DNA from 3 places in the Neobacillus sp. FW104-15D2 genome. Region 2 is predicted to be linked to each of the others. Evidence: riboswitches for the same ligand, from Rfam matches in the RefSeq annotation. Region 2 holds a riboswitch; each other region holds the start of a gene.
What was found. A riboswitch is a leader RNA that binds a small molecule or an ion and turns the genes downstream of it on or off. The one in region 2 is predicted to bind cyclic di-GMP.
Positions count from the first base shown of each region.

Region 1: it holds a riboswitch for cyclic di-GMP, as region 2 does, so the genes downstream of both, AC3WR0_RS06700 (transposase) here and AC3WR0_RS15285 (methyl-accepting chemotaxis protein) in region 2, are expected to answer to the same signal.
Region 3: it holds a riboswitch for cyclic di-GMP, as region 2 does, so the genes downstream of both, AC3WR0_RS17735 (anti-repressor SinI family protein) here and AC3WR0_RS15285 (methyl-accepting chemotaxis protein) in region 2, are expected to answer to the same signal.

Region 1 is NZ_JBYTCJ010000006.1:8,236-14,775, reverse strand. Features, by position in the region: partial or broken gene AC3WR0_RS06725 (transposase) at 1-43, opposite strand, end outside; gene AC3WR0_RS06720 (reverse transcriptase domain-containing protein) at 379-588, shown strand; gene AC3WR0_RS06715 (group II intron maturase-specific domain-containing protein) at 608-871, shown strand; partial or broken gene AC3WR0_RS06710 (group II intron maturase-specific domain-containing protein) at 951-1,519, shown strand; gene AC3WR0_RS06705 (LCP family glycopolymer transferase) at 1,587-2,501, opposite strand; cyclic di-GMP riboswitch class I at 2,753-2,837, shown strand; partial or broken gene AC3WR0_RS06700 (transposase) at 3,248-3,526, shown strand; gene AC3WR0_RS06695 (hypothetical protein) at 3,947-5,290, shown strand; gene AC3WR0_RS06690 (hypothetical protein) at 5,341-5,766, shown strand; partial or broken gene AC3WR0_RS06685 (transposase) at 6,123-6,540, shown strand, end outside.
Region 2 is NZ_JBYTCJ010000018.1:101,722-108,261, forward strand. Features, by position in the region: gene AC3WR0_RS15270 (hypothetical protein) at 1-17, opposite strand, end outside; gene coaW (type II pantothenate kinase) at 200-1,000, shown strand; gene selB (selenocysteine-specific translation elongation factor) at 1,070-2,956, shown strand; cyclic di-GMP riboswitch class I at 3,361-3,447, shown strand; gene AC3WR0_RS15285 (methyl-accepting chemotaxis protein) at 3,553-5,241, shown strand; gene AC3WR0_RS15290 (response regulator transcription factor) at 6,113-6,540, shown strand, end outside.
Region 3 is NZ_JBYTCJ010000023.1:75,280-81,819, forward strand. Features, by position in the region: gene map (type I methionyl aminopeptidase) at 1-568, opposite strand, end outside; gene AC3WR0_RS17725 (type 1 glutamine amidotransferase domain-containing protein) at 704-1,219, opposite strand; gene AC3WR0_RS17730 (helix-turn-helix domain-containing protein) at 1,419-1,745, shown strand; gene AC3WR0_RS17735 (anti-repressor SinI family protein) at 1,825-1,983, opposite strand; cyclic di-GMP riboswitch class I at 2,012-2,101, opposite strand; gene AC3WR0_RS17740 (pseudouridine-5'-phosphate glycosidase) at 2,697-3,623, opposite strand; gene AC3WR0_RS17745 (carbohydrate kinase family protein) at 3,623-4,660, opposite strand; gene motB (flagellar motor protein MotB) at 4,887-5,660, opposite strand; gene motA (flagellar motor stator protein MotA) at 5,653-6,447, opposite strand.

The DNA of each region.
Region 1 (6,540 bases), on a different contig from region 2:
TGTTAATCTCAAAATTAACATCGATCTTTAATGATAGATACATAGCTAGTCACCTCATGACTAGTATGTAAAATGAAAGCAAATATGTACATATTTATTCAAGCGTTATTGAACATATTTAAAATAGCATTTCTAACTGGGTTCTAGAATTCGATATTAAAGGTTTATTCGATAACATTTACCGTGGATTGATTACTAATGAAAGCAGTAGCAAAGCACACAAACGTTAAATGGGTAAGACTATATATTAATAGATGGTTAAGAGCACCTTTTCATACGAAAGAAGGTATAATAGAACGCACTTCAGGCACACCGCAATGTGGAGTTATGAGTCCTGTTCTCACAAAACTATTTCTACATTACACATTTGATAAATGAATGTCTATTAAACACCCAAATAACCCATTCGTGAGATATACGGATGACGCAGTCATCCATTGTAAAACAGAAGATGGAGCGATAAGATTGCTTAAATCTTTAAACAATAGGATGAACGAATTTAAACTTGAACTTCATCCTACTAAAACACTAATTGTATATTGTAAAGATGAAGATAGAAAGGAAATCATGAATTTTTTGATTTTCTAGGTACACGTTCAGACCAAGACTGTCGAAGTATAAGTGGGGAAAGCACTTTGTAAACTTTACACCTGCGATTAGTAACAAATCCAAGAAATCAATTCGACAAAAAGTCAGGGATTGGAAACTTCAGCTGAAAGCTGAAAAGGACCTATCGGACCTATCGCATATATTTGACTCAAAAATGATAGGGTGGAATTATTACGGCAAGTTCTACCAATCTGAGATGTATCCAACATTAAGGCATATTAACAAACATTGGGAATTAGGTATCAAGACAACGGCTGAATAATGGGAGCCGGATGAGCTGAGAGGTTCACGTCCGGTTCTGGGAGGGGCTATTAGGAAGGTTCCAGTGGTTCTTACTTACTAATATTTATGTCAAGTCTAAGAAAGCGGGTAATGACATCCATTATTGAGAAGGATTTAAAGTTAAAAGTAAACGGGAAAAGTTATCAGTAGACCAACTTTGGAAAAGAATATTCCTGGGATTCAGTTTCACTTCCTTAAAAGAACCGAAGGTGCATATTGTCTCAGAAAGCATTAAGCGCCTAAAGCAAAAGATAAGGTGAATCACTCCTAGATCAAAACCCTAATCGATGGAATAAAGGATTGAAATGTTAAATCGATACTATGGGGCTGGTACGGCTACTTTGCGTTAGCTGACACTCCAAGCAAATTAAGGAATTTGATGAATGGATTAGACGAATGTCCAGGATGTGTGAATGGAAACAATGGAAGAAACCTAAGATACGAATTAGAAAACTTCTTGGCTTAGGCGGTATCTAAATCAAAAGCATATGAATGGGGAAACTCAAGAAAGAAATATTGTAGAATTGCCTGCAGTATAATTCTACACAAAACCCTCGACAACTCCTACTGGAGTCAACGAGGGTTGAAAAGTTTATATAATCGCTTTGTAACTCTGCGTACATCTTAATGGAACCACCGTATACTGAACGGTTCGTACGGTGGTGTGAAAGGGGCTAGTCATCCCTCCTACTCAATTAACTTTTCGATAAATTACTCTTTAACATATTGGTAACCTTAGCTTTTTCTTCAGCAGGAACCTGTAAATAATATATTCCGCCTATTTTCGTGCCTCTGCCCCGAACCTCGTATTGGCTAATATTGTTTCGGCAATTCCTATAATTTTTTTGGATGGCCATCATATCATCAAAGGTCATATTGGTTTTTATATTGTCTCCCAAAGCAGCTAGGATATCATCAAATCGATTTACAGACGAAACGCTTGCAGCTTTATCAATAACTGCGGTGATAATCTGGCGCTGGCGTTTATTCCGTCCAAAGTCTCCCTCAGGATCTAAATGTCTCATACGAACGTAACCCAATGCCTGAGGCCCGTTTAATTCAAGAACGCCTTTGCTATAGTGATATCCTTTTTGATAGTATCCCTCATCTATCCAATCCAAATCATTGTGAACAGTGACTCCTCCAACAGCATCTACTAATGCACTTAATGCCTCCATATTGACGCGGATATAATAATCCATTTTAATACCGGTAAAATTTTCAACTGTTTCAATGGCCATCTTAGGACCGCCAAAGGCATATGCGTGATTAATCTTGTCGGTTGAACCGTGTCCGATAATTTCCGTTCTCGTATCCCGGGGGATACTCACCATTTGCATGTTATCTTTATTGGGGTTCAATGTCATGGCAATAAGAGTATCAGAGCGCCCCCGGTCCCCACTCCGCTCATCCACACCCATAAGTAGAATGGAAATCGGTTGACTGCTCTTTTCGATATCAGGTTTTTTATGGTCACTGCCCAATTTAACATCCTCATGCATTTGGCCAGCAGTATCTTTAACTGAACTGTATAAATAATATGCATAGCCTCCAATTGCTAAAACCAAAACTGCAATGATACTGCCTGCGATTAATAAAAATTTTTTCAAAGTAGTATTCTCCTCTATGATTCAATTCTTTACAAATTATAACATAATTTTTAAAAATGTAGATGGTTATTTTTCGGGATTATACAAGAAAATGAGAGGTGGATTAATAGAAAATGAACAGATTTTATTTGACCCTTTTTAATAAAAAATGCATTAAGAATAATAATTCAAACCCAAAAATATAAACGGGTATTTGAGCTATTTTATAATGGATAAATATGGTATAAGGTTATAATATATATTACATAATTAGTAGAAAATGGCAAAATTATTGAAAGATGGTGGCGCAAAACTAAAGGGGCTAAGGTTTTATGACTATGCCAGTCAGTAGTTGAAACGGAAGAATTCCTGCGAATTATAAACGGAATTAGGAGGTTTACTTTATGTTTATTTTTATTGCGGGGATGATTGGCAGATCTTTAATTATGCTTATTACAATAAGTCTGATGACGTCCGCAAAAAAAGGAGACAGCATAAGTAAATATTTTTTTAAATGAAAGTGCTTATTAACACTTGTCAAATTTTCCTCCTGAAAGTAATTCAGGGGGATTTTTATTTAGGCTTTTTAAACCACAAACTCTGCCTGAGTGAAAATGAAACTTCTAGAGTTGTCTATTAAACAGAAAGAATCTCCTATTGTTATAATAGATATTGGCCGTCAAACCAATTTCAAATAACAAGAGGAGATTTTACAAATGAGTGACAATAGTTAATCACATACAAGATGAAATTGTAAGTATCACATTGTGTTAATCCCCAAGTACAGAAGGAAAGTTGTATATGGAAAGTTAAAAGCGATATACGTGCTATTTTAAGAAGGCTATGCGATATGAAGGATGTAGATTAAAAAGATGCCAATGCCAGACCATATACATATATTGGTTAAAATACCACCGAATATATCCGTTTCGTATTTTATGGGCCATTTGAAAGGTAAAAGCTCATTAAGACGCAAACTTAAAATATACTCTTGGGAATACGAGGCGCAACAAAAGGGGCATTTTTGCTTATGTCCAACGGCGTGAAGAATAAACGGATTGAGTACTGTGAAATGATTGGATCATCATTCACTCCATACTGGATTCAGTTTAACTACCTAGATGCAAATGTGAATTAAACGGAAAAACGGTTATGTAAATGAAGGTGCAACAACTGCGCGTGTTTACGGGGCATATGTGTTAGTTTTTATCATACATCGGCAACCACCGACACAGCCATTAACCGGGTATAACGGTTTGTTCAAAACATTACGGGCAAAGACCGTACAGATTACTCCGCAAGACAACGCGAATATTGGGAGCTGATTTAGTTCTTGCGGCTGGAAAAGTTGCCGGGTTCACCAATATTTCGGAGTTTGGTATCAAGTTTAAATGTAAATATGACAAAAAAAGCCTATTTATTTCCCTTTGTAAAATGGTATTATTAATTCTTGGGGAGGATTAAATATGATTCATATACCAACTTTTAAGAAAAGATTTTTTGAGATTAGTATGTTTCTTTTCTTTTTCTATTTATCAATTTATGGTTCACTTATAATTTTTCAAGGGAACAGTATTGTCAGATTGTCAAAAGATATTTTGCTGGCATGGTTTGTTTTCATTAGCTTAATTTGGTTATTATTCAACAAAAAGTATCCTTTAAATTACATGTTATTGACTATAGTTGGTTTATTATCAACGATGTTAGCAGTGGGCATGTTTAGTTTATCAAACGGAAATACTATTATTACATTTGGTTATGGGATTAAAATTACTTTATTGCCTATGGGAGCTATTGTTTTTGGTGTGTATCTGAAAAATAAAAAGTACAATATGCACAAAGTCTTTCTTATTGTTTTTATTAGCCTTATAACTGGTTGGGTTATACAATGGAATATGGGAATAGATAGACTAATACAAATGGGATTTGAGTACGGTGTTAATGTTAAACATTTTAAGGGTGGTATCCCCAGACTACCTTCTATCGTCGGAACGCCTGATGGCTATGCATTCATGTTAGCTATTTTTGGTTTATTTTTGGAACTTTCTTACTTAGGCAAAAATCGTAAAAAGCTTGCCTTTGCAGTGAAAGTTCTAACATTAACATTTCTTTTCCTAGCAACACTTAGGTCAGCGCTTATGTTATTTTTGATTTGCCAATTTGTTACCTACTTTGAAAAAGTAAAAATTGTGAAAGGGAGAGTAAAATTATTATACTATTCTCTTTCATTTTTCCTTTTAAGTCTTTTTACTCTTTCAATCCCTTTTATTATTTCATCCAACCTTGTTTTATTAAACACATATTCTCTTCTTGACCGCTTTAACCATTGGATGAGTTTCATTCCTAGCTTATCAAGTCAAGAAGGTTATATTGGGCTTGGTTTAGGGGTAGTAGGTTCAGCAAGTAAAAGGATAGCTGATTTAGGCTATTATTCTACAGACTATGCCGTAGACAATCAATATATAGCGATATTTCAACAATTAGGGTTACTGGGAGCAATTTTATATTTACTGTTTTTTGCAGTAATATTTTTTGGATTGTTCACTTTAAGGAAAAAGGTAAGTCAAAGAAATAAAAATATCGAGGATATTAGAAATCTACGTCTGGCTATGGGGTTGATATTAGCCATATCCGCATCTAGCATTTTCACCAATATTATAGAGGTTTATCCTTTTAACCTATTTCTATTTGTTTTCCTAGGAATGCAGCTTCATCAAACCTTTTATGTTGAATCAAAATTAGAAGCAATACAAGAAGTTAAAAAACAAAACGATTCAAACGTATTGTATGGAAATGAAGATACCTTTTAATTTTTGTAGTATAGTGTAATTATATTACATTTATAGGGATGGTTTTTTCAATGAAGTTACTAAGGAAATTAAGTTTAATGTTAACTGTTTTTCTTCCAAATTTATTAAAAGTATTTGTTTACAAGTATGTTTTTGGGTGGGATATTGGTAAAAATGTCAGTATAGGTATATCTTACATTGATGCTGAGAAAGTTAAGTTGAAAGAAAATGTAAGAATTGGTCATCTAAATACGTTAACAAAATTAAAATATTTAGAATTGGGGATCAACAGTAAAAGTCATAACTTAAATCGCATAGTAGGAAGTAACAATAAGCACTGGGAACGCACATTCGTGGCTGGTGACCATTGTGGTATTACGAGCAGACACCATTTTGATACAGGAGGCTATATCCATATTGGAGATAGCGTTATATTCGCTGGAGCCTCTTCGCAAATATGTCACATGAAGTTTCTATCCATGAAAATAAAACTGTAACTAAACCTATTCAAATCGGAACAAACGTTTATATTGGATCGTCCGTTTTGTTATCGCCAGGTGTTACTATTCCATCTAATTCAGTTATAGGATTAGGATCAGTGGTTCCATCTAAGCTGCAATGTGAGGAAGGAAGTTTAATTGTTGGGAATCCTGCAGTTTCTAAAAGCAAAAAGTTGACTTTCAAAAATAAGTTTAATGTAGGCTCATAAAGCAAGATTTAATCCAAGACAGGAAAACTGTCTTTCAGACTGTAGACAAATCTCCCCTTTTTACTAGATTTGTCAACAGTCTTTTTTGTATAATAGGTAATTATTATTTTTTAGGTGATAAGAATACTGACGAAAAAACCAGGACCTGAAAACCATCTGGTACGCAAGGTGGAAGAAGCCATTGATTTCTCCTTTATATATTCTTTGGTTCAAGACATGTATTCTAATGAACGCGGCCGGCCAAGTATTGATCCAGTTATTTTAATCAAAATGACCTTCATCCAATATATGTTTGGAATTCGGTCCATGCGCAAAACCATCGAGAAAATTGAAACAAACTTAGCCTACAGATGGTTTCTGGGTTTTGGCTTCCATGATAAAGTCCCTCACTTCTCTACCTTCGGTAAAAACTACGAGAGAAGATTTAAGGATACAGATATCTTTGAACAGATTTTTTATCTTATTTTAAGAGAAGCATCCGAAAAGAAGCTCATTCGCAGTGAACATGTATTTATTGACTCAACACTTGTTAAAACCAGTGCGAATAAACGTAAATCTGAAA
Region 2 (6,540 bases):
ATTAAGAGTTTTTTCATATTTTTTCTTCCTTTTGGGATGAATTTTTTCTTCTTTTGTTCAAGGTAACATGAAACCAGGGTATGTGAACCGGACTTTTGTGAAGGAATCGTGAAAGAATAGGCAGGAAATTAGAGATTGAAAATCAAATAAAACATGTAGGAAGTACGCTCTTTTAGTCAAAAGACGAGGAGGAATACTGATGCAAAAGCTGGGAATTGATGCAGGAGGAACTTTAATTAAGATTGCAGTTGAAGAGAATGGCAAATATCATTTAAAAATGTATCCGCTTGATGAATTAGAAAGTGTGATGTCGTGGCTAAAAATGACTGCGCCTATCGCGAGGATAGCTTTGACAGGTGGGAAGGCCCATCAGCTTCAAAAGCAACTTTTTCATGATGCAATTATGGTCGAGGAGTTTCAGGCAACATGCGATGGAGCCCGGTTTCTTTTAATGGAAGAAAAAAAGGAATTACAGGCTCCATATTTACTTGTAAATATCGGTACAGGAACCTCCTGGTACCATATTAAAGGCAGCGAATCCGAACGAATCCTTGGCAGTGGGCTTGGCGGTGGAGCATTTATGGGGCTTGGGTCCCTGCTGGCAAAAGAAGAAGGGTTTCACCAGCTTTCAGAACTTGCTGCCTTGGGCAATAAGGGGAAAGCAGACTTACTCGTAAAGGATATTTATGAAGGAGAAGAACCGCCGATTGGGGCAGATTTAACAGCAGCCAATTTTGCGAAGGTATCAAAAGGCTCACCTTCTAAGGAGGATCTTATAGCATCCTTATCCAATATGATTGCCGAAAATATTGTTTTAATAAGCCTCCAGGCAGCAGCTATCCATCATGTGAAAGATATTGTCTATATTGGCAGTACTCTTAGTGGAAATTCAGCTTTAAAAAATAGTCTTGAATCGTATACGGAGATGCTTAGACTTACCCCTCACTTTCTGGAAAAGGGTGAATTCTGCGGTGCCTATGGTGCTCTGCTGAGCCTTTAGAAAAGTATCTTGAAGAAAGAAGGATTTAGGGCTACAGTAGTAGGAGACAGAATTAAGTAGGTGGCTGAATTGGATAAACGCTATTTTACAATCGGAATGGCCGGCCATATTGACCATGGAAAAACCTCATTGACAAAGGCATTAACCAACGTCGATACGGACCGTTTAAAAGAAGAGAAAGAGCGGCAAATTTCTATTGAACTTGGATTTGCCCCTTTATATGAGGATGAGGAGCTACAAATTTCAGTTATTGATGTGCCAGGGCACGAACGCTTTATCAGGCAAATGATTGCGGGTGTAGCAGGCATTGACCTGGTTGTTCTGGTGGTAGCAGCTGACGAGGGTGTCATGCCACAAACACGTGAGCACCTTGATATTCTCGGTTTCCTTGGAATAAAAAAAGGTATTGTAGCCATTACCAAAATTGACAGGGTGGAAGAAGAATTTATTGAACTCGTGAAGGAAGATATATATTCAGAGTTAGAAGGCACCGTTTTCGAAGAAGCCCCATTTGTAATGGTTGATAGCCTCTCGAAAAGAGGGATAGAAGAGATACGTAACCTGATTATCAATACGTTAAAAGAGCAGGAAATGCGAGATGCCAAGGGAGCTTTCCGTCTGCCAATTGATCAGGTTTTTACTGTAAAAGGCCAGGGGACGGTCGTTCGCGGTACCGTATATGAAGGCTCGGTAGAGGAGGGGCAGGCTCTGACGATTATGCCTAGAAACATCGAAGTCAGGGCCAGGCAGCTGCAGGTACATCATAAACCAGCACAAAAAGCCTATGCAGGCCAGCGTGCTGCCATTAATCTTTCCGGGATTTCCCGCGAGGAGCTCGAACGGGGAGACGTACTGGTGTCATCCGAACATTTTATTGTGACTAAAACGGTAGATGTTGCGATAAGAGTGGTTGAGGACCTAGAGCATATCATTAAGCAGCGGATGCCAATAAAGCTTCATATAGGAACAGCAGAGGTGATGGGCCGAATTGTCTTTTTCGACCGGAATGAACTCAAGGAAGAAAATGGGGAAATCCTATGTCAGCTGAGGCTTGAGGAAGAAATTCTCACTAAGCGTGGCGACAGGTTTATCCTCAGACGCCCAAGCCCGCAGGAAACCATCGGAGGCGGATGGGTGATTGACCCACGTGGGAATAAGTACCGATTTGGGGAGCAGACCATTGAAGAACTAGGCAAGAAAAAGGAAGGATCACCAAAGGAACGAATTTCCGCTGCTTTATATGAAGAAAAAAGCCTTCAGCTATCCGAATTAATTAAGCGGACAGCGCTTGATGAGGAGGTTCTCCGGCAGCATTTGCAGGATGAGGATTTCGTTTTATATAACGGAAAAGAGTACACTCTAGGTTCCTTAGTCCATGCGATTGAGGAGGATATTTACGATAGGATTCAGGAGTTTCATTTGGCTAATTCAATGAAAACTGGTTTAAATAAGGCAGAGCTCCTGCAGTCTATGCAAAAAAGGTTCCCAAAATCCTTACTTGATTATGTAGTCGAAAATGGGATTAGCCGAGGAGTTTTTGCAAGAAAAGGACAGTTTGTATCGCTTGCGAGCTTTACTCCGCACGTCCCAAAAAACTGGCAAAAGCGTTCTGAAAACCTCGTTGAGGAACTTAAAAAGGATGGACTTCAGGTACGTTATATTCAGGATTATTTTACGAAGGCAGGAATCCCGGACAATTTGACTTGGGATCTAAGAAAGCTCCTCGAGGATGAGGGTCTTGTTGTCTTGCTTGATGAGCAATTTGCCTATCATGGAGCTATTTTTGAAAAGGCGGTTGCGGACCTTAAGAAGGGAACAGGAAGTGAATTTGAAGTGGGAGATGCCAAGGAAATTCTTGGACTGTCACGAAAATACATGATTCCTTTTCTTGAGCGTCTTGATGCGAATGGCCTAACAAAACGCGCTGAAAGTAAGCGAGTATGGATACAGAAATAAGGATTAAGGCAGGGCCCGATAGCGGCCCTGCTTTTTTAAGTTTACCAATTTTATTAAGCCACGAGGACAGGAAAAGGAAGACTTCGTCAGTTTAAACAAGGAGATTTTTTAGGAAGCCTAGTCAGGCGAAAAGCACAGTACAAGAAAGACATAGTTAGTTTAACATCGTACGAAGGAGCCTTTTTGAGGATGTGCCGTGATAAACAAACTAGCGCTCCGCCAAAAGGGCTTGGCGAATGCCATGTTTTCTATGAAGGCTTAGCCGTAAATCCTAAAACACAACACTATGCTATAAAGTGGAGGTTTTTTCCTCACTATCCAATATTGTATTCTTTTTGGTAAATGTTATAATTACAATTGTCTGTGAAAAAAGGACTATAAAAATGACATAAATTAAATAATGAACTAGAAAAAGGCAAACCTGTCTAAAGGCAGCGGCGCAAAGCTATAGGGGCTAAGGGGAATTTGTCTATGCCAGCCAGCATGCCGAATAGTTTCGGATGAAGCTATTCTTTTTGGGATGGCTTTTTAGTGTGGATTTAAGTTTTTTAAATAATATATAACAGCAAGGAACAGACAGAAAGGGAATGGTTTTATTGGTTACAATCAGCAGAAAGTTGTACAGTGGTTTTTTGGCTATTTTAATCCTGATGGGAGTTATTATCTCACTTGGTTTTTACGAGATTTCGAGAGTAAATGATTCTTATGAAAACTTATTACAGGACCGGGTTGATAAGGTGCTTCGTGCAAAGGATATGGTTATAGCCGTTAGGGAACGCCAGGTCGCTGGAAGAGGCTATCTTTTAACAGGAAATCTTGAAGATAAACTCAGTTTTCAAGACTTGCAAAAGGAATTTCAAAAATCGAGCAAAGAATTAGATGCTAAACTTAAAACAGCTAAAGGCAAAAAGCTTCTTAAGGAAATTATTGAAATAAATAAAGAATATGATGACTTAATGGAAAGAGCTTTCAATTTGAAAGACGAAAATAACACGAGAGCGTATACTACTATCGTTTCTATTGAAACCCCTCCAGTAGTGGAAAAGTTTGCTGCAAAGTCAGATGAATTTATTAATTATCAAAACAGTATGCTAGCAAGCCAACGTAACGCAGTAGAAGAGGGAACTAAAGCTACTCAATTTTGGATGCTCCTGATTGGTATTATTTCTCTGGCTGTTGGTCTGGTTGTTGCCTATTCTATCAGCAGGGTCATCTCCCGCCCGGTTAAGAGAATGGCCGTTGTTGCTGAACAAATTGCTGGCGGAGATCTTACTGTTGATTTTATTAAAATTAAGAACAATGATGAAATTGGCCAGCTGGCGAACTCATTTAATAGTATGGGCGAGAATCTTCGCCAATTAATCCGTCATGTGTCGTCCACATCTGAACAGGTAGCTGCTTCCGCTGAAGAGTTAATGGCTAGTGCAGATCAAACTGCCAGAGCAACTGAACAGGTTACGATGTCCCTCCAGGATGTGGCTGCTGGAGCAGAAAAACAGGTTAGCAGCCTGGATGAAAGCTCTAATGCAGTAAATGAAATGACCATTGGCGTCCGTCAAATTGCAGCAAGCGCTCAAAATGTTTCAGACCATATGGGAGAAACTTCTGAGGCTGCCCAGCTTGGCGGAGAAGCTGTTCGTGATGCCGTTCAGCAAATGGGAGAAATCAATAAAACGGTCACTGACTTAAACCAAGTTGTTAAAGGACTTGGAGAACGTTCCAAGCAAATTGGACAAATTGTAGACGTAATAACAGGCATCGCCTCCCAAACCAACCTCCTTGCGTTGAATGCTGCAATAGAAGCGGCAAGGGCGGGAGAACAGGGGAAAGGATTTGCGGTGGTGGCAGACGAGGTAAGGCAGCTTGCCGAACAGTCTGCTGCTTCAGCCCGCCAAATTGCGGGATTAATTCAATTAATTCAATCCGAGACAGATCATGCTGTTAACTCGATGACGCTTACAACGCGGAAAGTAGAGGAAGGAATTAAAGCTGTAGACCATACCGGAACATCATTCAAACAGATTCAACTCTCTGTAGAACAGGTTGCCTCTCAGATTGTGGACGTATCTTCGGCCACGCAGCAAATGGCGGCAGGTGCAGAACAAATAGCAGGAAATATGGACACCATCTCAAAAATTTCAGAGGAATCGGCAACTGCCAGCCAAATGGTTTCCAGCTCTGCGCAGGAACAGCTTGCAAGTATGGAGGAAATTACAGCTTCAGCGAATTCACTAACCAATATGGCAGTAGAACTGCAGGAGCTAATCGGGAAATTTAGAATTTAAAAAAGAAGGCTGTCAAAGCCTTCTTTTTTACCGGGCCGAACCCTTACGGCCGATCTTGAAGGGGGATTTTGATAGAGATAAAGAACTTTTCGATAGAAACGAAGAACTTTTTAGAGGAATTGAAGAAATTTTTGAAAAAAACGTAGAACTTTTTAAAAGAAATGAAGATTTTTAGAAGAAATGAAGAACTTTTTAGAGGAATTGAAGAACTTTTTAGAGGAATTGAAGAAATTTTTGAAAGAAACGAAGAACTTTTAATAGAAACAAAGCTTTTTTAAAGGAAATGAAAAACGACGTGAAAGAAATGCACGAATTTTAAAAAGAAATGCACGAATTTTTAAAAGAAATGCACTATTTTTAATAGGAAATGCACGATTTCAAGATGGAAATGCACGATTTCGAGCAAGGAATGCATGTTTTTTAAAAGGGAATGCACGAGTTTGACTCAAAATGCATGACCTAATCGGCTTATGCACGAAAATTCGTGTAAATGCACGAGTCTGTAGCCGTAAGGAGTTCGGGATTCCAGGTCATTAGATTTAAAAGAACTGTCCTTTTGGGGGTCACCTCATTTGGGCAGTTCTTTTGTATGTTCCCAAAAAAGGAATAAAGTTTCCAGTATCGAATCTAATTACTATATTGAAAACTTTAAAGTTTGTCTAGCTTCAGCGCCTAGGATCGAGGTCATAAGCCAACCCGTCGGAAGGTTAAAGAGCAACCTTCTCTCCGACTCTTCTTATTCTTGTCGCCCCTAAACAGTCGCTTACGCTTTTCTGTCAATCTTAAGAAATTCTTAAGATTTTTGCAGAGTGAATGTTAAGATTCGTTGGTTACTATAGATTTATCGAAGGAAAGGAAGGGAGGTTTCAAGATGAATCCATATTTTGTACTTGTCGTGGATGATGAAAAAGAGATTCGGGATGCTATCGAAATTTATTTGAAAAATGAAGGAATTACGGTATTAAAAGCAGGAGACGGAATAGAAGCACTGGAAATATTGGATGAACATAAGGTGCATCTTATTATTCTGGATGTGATGATGCCCCGTCTGGATGGAATATCGGCGACCTTTAAAATTAGGGAGAAGCAAAATATACCGATCATTATTTTAAGCGCAAAAAGCGAGGATACCGATAAGATATTGGGATTGCAGGTAGGGGCGGATGACTATGTAACAAAACCATTCAATCCAATGGAACTCGTTGCACGGGTTAAATCTCAGCTTCGCAGATATGTTGCACTAGGTACATATGAAGGTTTTTCAAAAACGATTGACTTAAACGGTCTGTCACTCGACCA
Region 3 (6,540 bases), on a different contig from region 2:
GACCTTTTCCGGGAAGTCCATAGTGAGGCACCTCTGGTTTTTCGTGAATAACTGCCCCAATTCCGTGGCCAATAAAGTCGCGTACGACTGAAAAACCCTCTGCCTCCACATAGGTTTGAATGGCATGGCCGATATCTCCAACACGATTGCCTTCGACAGAGACCCCTATTCCCCTATATAAAGCTTCTTTTGTTACATTTAACAAACGTTGTGTTTCTTCTGAAACTTTTCCTACCGCATATGTCCATGCAGAATCCGAAAGAGCACCATTTAGGTTTACTACCATATCAATTGTTACAATATCGCCTTCATTGAGCGGTGATTTCCGAGGAAAGCCATGGCAAATTTCATCATTTAGGCTGGCACAGGTAGCATATTTATACCCCTTATATCCCTTCTGCTCCGGTGTTGCCCCATTTTCCTTTAGAAATTCATCAACAAACTCCTCAATTTCCCAGGTAGTGATTCCGGGTTTAATCATCTTAGCGATTTCCCGATGAGTGGCTGCCAAAACCTCTCCAGACTTTTTCATTAATTCAATCTCACGCTGAGATTTTAAGACTATCATTCATTTCACGCCTTTCTGACTTGCCGCTATCTACTATCCTATTGTATGGAATTCCTCTTTAATATTAGCCTTTGTGAAGCAATATTTCAAAAAAAAAATAAAAAATCCCCCCATACTGGGGGGATTGGCGACGAATTATTGTAGTAGCTTTAAAGATTCCCGAGTAAAGGCAGGAATATCGTTAGGATCTCTGCTTGTTACAAGCTGGTTTCCGCAAACAACCACTTCCTCATCTGAAAAAGTTGCTCCTGCATTTTCAAGATCCACCCTAATGGATTTATAGCCCGTTACATGTCTGCCATCAAGTGTCTTAGCTGTTATGAGAAGCTGCGGACCATGACAGATAGCTAAAACAGGCTTTTTTGCGTCCATGAATGCTTTTGTAAAATTAACAAACCGTTCATCTGCTCTTAAAATATCAGGAGAAAATCCTCCTGGTAAAAATAGCGCATCGAAATCTTCAGGGGAAACTTCATCAACACTCTTATCGATTTTAACAGAAACTTTTCCCTGCTTACCTTGAACTGTTTTGCCAGTTTCCTTTTCAATGGTCACTACTTCATGCCCAGCCTCCTGAAATGCTTTTGCCGGCTCGCTATATTCTGAGTCCTCAAACATGGATGTAATTAAACAAGCGATTTTCTTTGGCATATGGTGTCAGCTCCTTTTAAATAAGTTCAGTTATTGTTTTCCCTCTGCTCTCGTATTTAAAACAGAATTTTATTTTAAAAAAACAGTTACTGCTTATGTAAGAAGTTAATTTTCATTACCATTTTCGTTCTTAATATGGAACTTTTTGTTTCTATTTGTTATCATGATTAATATAGAGAAAATAAGGTGAGTGAGATAAATGATTGGTGACAGAGTAAAAAAACTCAGGTTAGAAAAGAAAATGTCAATATCTGAACTAGCTGAACAGGCAGGTGTTGCCAAATCCTATATAAGTTCTTTGGAAAGAAACCTACAGAGGAATCCTTCCATTCAATTTCTTGAAAAAATTGCAGCTGTGCTGCATGTTCCTGTTGATCATTTCATTCATGATGAAATGAACCCAGATGACCTTGACTCTGAATGGATGAAGCTTGTAAAAGAAGCTATGAGCTCTGGTGTTTCTAAAGATCAATTTCGCGAATTCCTGGAATTTAATAGATGGCGTATTAATCAACCAAACAAATGAGGCATGCCATTGGCAAGCCTCTTTTTATTGTGTTACTATCACTAATAATAAAATAAGTGCTTTCTGGCAGAAAAATGGCTTATTGATTGTTTTCACTCACTGCAACTAACTCTTTTGTTCCGTTTTGCTTGAAAAAATTTCTTACCATTTCCATTTCAATCCCCAAGTTGCGTGCTTCCAATATTAGATCCATCCATTCCTGATCTAAGCCTTCAACCATTTTCATTGTTTTTACCACTTTTCCACCCCTAAAATACAATCGTATTCCAGGCAGCTCAGCCATCCTAACAGTTACTCTCTGCCTTAGATCTGCAGCTTTGCGTCCCAGTTTTTCAACGGGTTTGCCTTTTTCTGCTTTATTGTTTGATTTAATTATTAAATTTGCTTACATACTTAAGTATTATCGGTATGTTTATTATATATAGTTCTTTTTTCGTACTGTGTTGCTTTTTGTCACAAATATCCAGTAAGTTATATACAAATTGTTTCAATATTCACCAAATTACTGTCATAGTTTTTTTACTTTTTAGTAAAATATGCTTATTTACAATCTAATTTGTTAAAAAAGTTAAATTTTTCGTCGACTCAACTTTAAAATAACCAGCCAATTGTAAAAAAATCATTACTTTATTCCTAATTTTCTCAAAATTTTTTAGACCTTGTTAATCTTTCATGTTGATTTCCACTCCCAGCGCTTGCTTTTCGCGGACAAAATGTCAGGCTTTCTCATCGTCCCTCATTCCAGGGTTACCAGCCCATTTTTCCACAGGACATAGAACTAGCATCCTCCAATAATCCTAAATGCGATTTCGAGAAGTGCCGCCCCTCCCAATTCCCTAATAATCAGACATACCTCCATGCAAAAAAATTGGCAGTATGAAATAACTAACAGTGTTCCAAAGTTAGTTCAGGGTAGAGCCATTCCAAAAAAATCCATACAAAAAAAGCCCCTTACAGGAGCTTTATATCTTGAGTTTTCAATTCAACAGCAATTTTGGCTCCAATTTCCGCATTGTTTTTGACTAAAGCTATGTTTGCTTCGAGACTTTTACCTTCAGTCAGTTCTTTTACCCTTTTTAATAAAAATGGAGTAACTTCTTTTCCTTTAATCCTTTTTTCATTTGCCTCTATTAAAGCGGTCTCTATAATTTGATTAATATATTGTTCCTCCAGCGCCGCACCTTCAGGTATTGGATTTGCAATTACAACACCACCATCCAGTCCAAGGTTCCACTTCACCCGTATAAGCTTAGCCGCCTCTTCAGATGAGTTAATCTTAAAATTGACCTTATAAGGACTGGTTCTTGTGTAAAATGCCGGAAGTACTTCTGTTTGATATCCAACTACAGGCACACCCTGAGTCTCTAAATATTCCATTGTTAACCCAAGATCAAGGATCGACTTCGCACCCGCACATACTATTGCTACATTGGTTTTAGCTAGTTCCTGTAAATCTGCTGAAATGTCCATCGTCTTTTCAGCTTCCCTATGCACACCTCCAAGGCCGCCTGTAACAAATACTTCAATACCTGCAAGCTGCGCGCAAATCATTGTAGCAGCAACTGTAGTAGCACCATGTTTTTCAGTTGCAAGAAGATAAGGAAGATCCCTTCTGCTTGCTTTTTCAATATCCTTGCTCACAGCTAGAAATTCAAGCTCGTCTTCAGAGAGACCAATTTTAATTTTTCCATCTATTATGGCAATTGTGGCCGGTACAGCACCATTGTTTCGGATAATCTCTTCAACTTCCCTTGCAGTCTCCACATTGCGAGGATAAGGCATACCGTGTGAAATAATAGTGGATTCAAGTGCTACAATTGGCATTCCTGCAGCTTTCGCCTGCTTTACTTCATCTGAATAGGTTAAATATTTATTTATCAATGTTTGATTACCCCCTTGCTAAAAAATTTGCGAAACGTTTCCTGAAGTTCGTGAGATGTTAATTTTGAACTAACTGTTTCTATAGACTGCAAAGTAATAATCGAACAAGCGGCTCCAATTTTACAGCAATTCTCCATATCAATTCCTTTTGTAAATGCATAAAGGATTCCGGCTATTAGTGCATCTCCTGCTCCCGTTACATCCATTACCGGAACAGATGGAGAGTGAAGAACGCCTGCCTCTCCATTTTTGGTAAAGTAAATCAATCCCTTATCACCGCGTGTAATAACAGTTCTCTCTGCGCCTTTCGCCAGGATAGCTTCTGCCGCCTTGAAAAAATCTCCTTCTGAAAGAATATCCACTCCTGATAGTGCTTCTGCCTCCGACTTGTTAGTAATTACCCACTCCACACCTTTAAGGCAAGCAGGCAATCTTTTAATTTTCGGAGCAGAAACAGGAGCAATACATAAAGGGATTTGTTCAGTTTTGCAGTAATGAATAATTTTCTCCAAAACAGCAGCAGGAAAATTAGTATCCAGTAAGATAAACTCTGCCTGCGAAATAAACGGCCATTTGCTGTCTATTAATGCTGTATTTACACTTTCATAAATCTCCATATCTGCTAAAGCTACAGCCATTTCACCCTCCGAATCAAGAACAGCTGTGTATGATCCTGTTAGCTGATTTTCAAGTATTTCAGACGGAGCAAAATTCACAAATTCTTTTGACTGATTAACAATCCACTTGCCTTCAGGGTCATTTCCCATAAATGACAGCAAAGAAGGGTTACAGCCTAGCCTTCCCAAGTTCTCAGCAATATTCCTAGCTACCCCTCCGCATGAAACAACGCTTTTAGCTGGATTGGAGGTTCCCAATATGAGGTCATTTATCGATTGAATTTTGCGATCGACATTGGCTCCTCCGATGCACAAAATATCAGGCTTTCTTTTTAATTCATTCATTTCGTGTGATTCTGTAAAATGCGGTTCTTTTCCAAGGATATCTAATAAAGTATTTTTCTCAACTTGATCCATCGCTTATCTCATCTCCCGTTATCGCAGGCAGGATGTTTCCCAGCATTCCCTCGACTGCGCAAACGTTTTCCTTCTCTAATAAATATATTCGTTAAAACCTCAGGAAATCCTTTAAGAATTTATCCCGTAATATGAATTTTTGAATATAGAGTTAAAAGAAAAGTGAAGTTTCGAAGGCTTAAATAGAATAGAAAAGATAAAATAAAAAGCTAAACCAATAAATGATTTAGCTTTTGCTGCGAGGCAGAATTAAAATTTCCACCCTTCTATTTCTTGCCTTGCCATCAGGAGTATTATTTGGGGCAACCGGCTGATACTCTCCAAAACCTTTAGCACTAAACCAGCGAGGGTCCAGCTTATCGTTCTGCAGAATAATTTTCATAAAGCTGACGGCCCGCATTACGCTTAACTCCCAGTTTGATTGATACCGCGAATTTCTAATAGGCACATTATCTGTATGCCCGCTGATAATAATATTCCTTGGCGGATCCATAATGAGCAGATCGGCAATTTCCCCTGCTGTTTTAATATCCTCACCTCGGATGTCTGCACTTCCTGAATTGAATAAAACATTGTCTCTTATTGAAATAAGGAGACCTTCATCTGTCAAAGAAGTCTGAAGCTTATCTGTAAGCCCTTTTTGACTGATATAGGCCTGGACTTTTCCCTGCAGTGCTTTAAGCTCTTCCTGATCCCTCAATTTTGCAGCATTCTCCTGGTCTTTCTTGCTTGCAGATTTAGGGACCTCCTGCTTTTTTAAATCAGGTGAATCAGCGGCCCCGTCACTCATAGGGCTTTGAAAATCCATCAAGCCTGTACCACCTGTAAACATCTCGTTAAATGCTTTGGACATAAGCTGAAACTTCTGTGCATCTATGGAGCTCATAGCGAAAAGAACAATGAATAGAGCAAGCAGTAGAGTGAGCAGGTCGGCATAAGGAATTAACCATGATTCATCCATGTGATCTTCATGATGTTTCTTTTTCCTGCGTCTACTCATTCTGAGCCACAACGCTTTCTTCAAGAAACTTTCTGCGCTCACCTGCCGGAAGATAAGAAGCTAGTTTTTGCTCTATTACCCTTGGTGCTTCTCCTTCAAGTATCGAGAGAATTCCTTCAACCATCATTTGTTTTTGTTTTGCCTCCTGCTGTGACTTGCGTTTTAATTTATTTGCAAAAGGATGCCATAAAACATATCCGGTAAAGATTCCGAGCAATGTAGCAACGAATGCAGCTGAAATGGCTCTGCCCAGTTCTTCCTGGTCATTCATGTGGGTTAAAGCAGCAATCAAACCAAGTACTGCTCCCAAAACTCCAAGTGTAGGTGCGTAGGTTCCAGCCTGCGTAAAAATACCGGCTCCAGATAGATGTCTCTCTTCCATTGCCTCTATTTCCTCAGACAGCACATCACGTATGTATTCTGCACTTTGTCCATCAACGGCAAGCGATAAACCATTTCTTAAAAATGGATCATCGACCTCCCCTGTTTTTGCCTCTAATGCAAGCAAGCCTTCCTTCCTGGCAAGCTGGGCCCATTCTGAAAACATTCTGATCATGTCGGATGGCTTAAGCAGTTTTTGCTCCTTAAAAAGGATTCCAAAAAGCTTTGGAACTCTTTTAAGTTCATTCGTTGGAAATGCAATGGTAACAGCTGCAATTGTTCCCGCTATAATGATTAAAAAAGCGGCTGGATTAGCCAAAGCAATAAGGGGGACTCCTTTAAAAACCATTCCCACCCCTACAGCTAAAAAAGCAAGTATGATACCTATTATTGATGTTTTATCCATGCGTCCTCACCTATCTCATGTGCCATTAAATAACTGTCTTTTAAAAGATTCCTTTTCTTTTTATTTCGACATATTTCCTGATTTTTTAAGTGT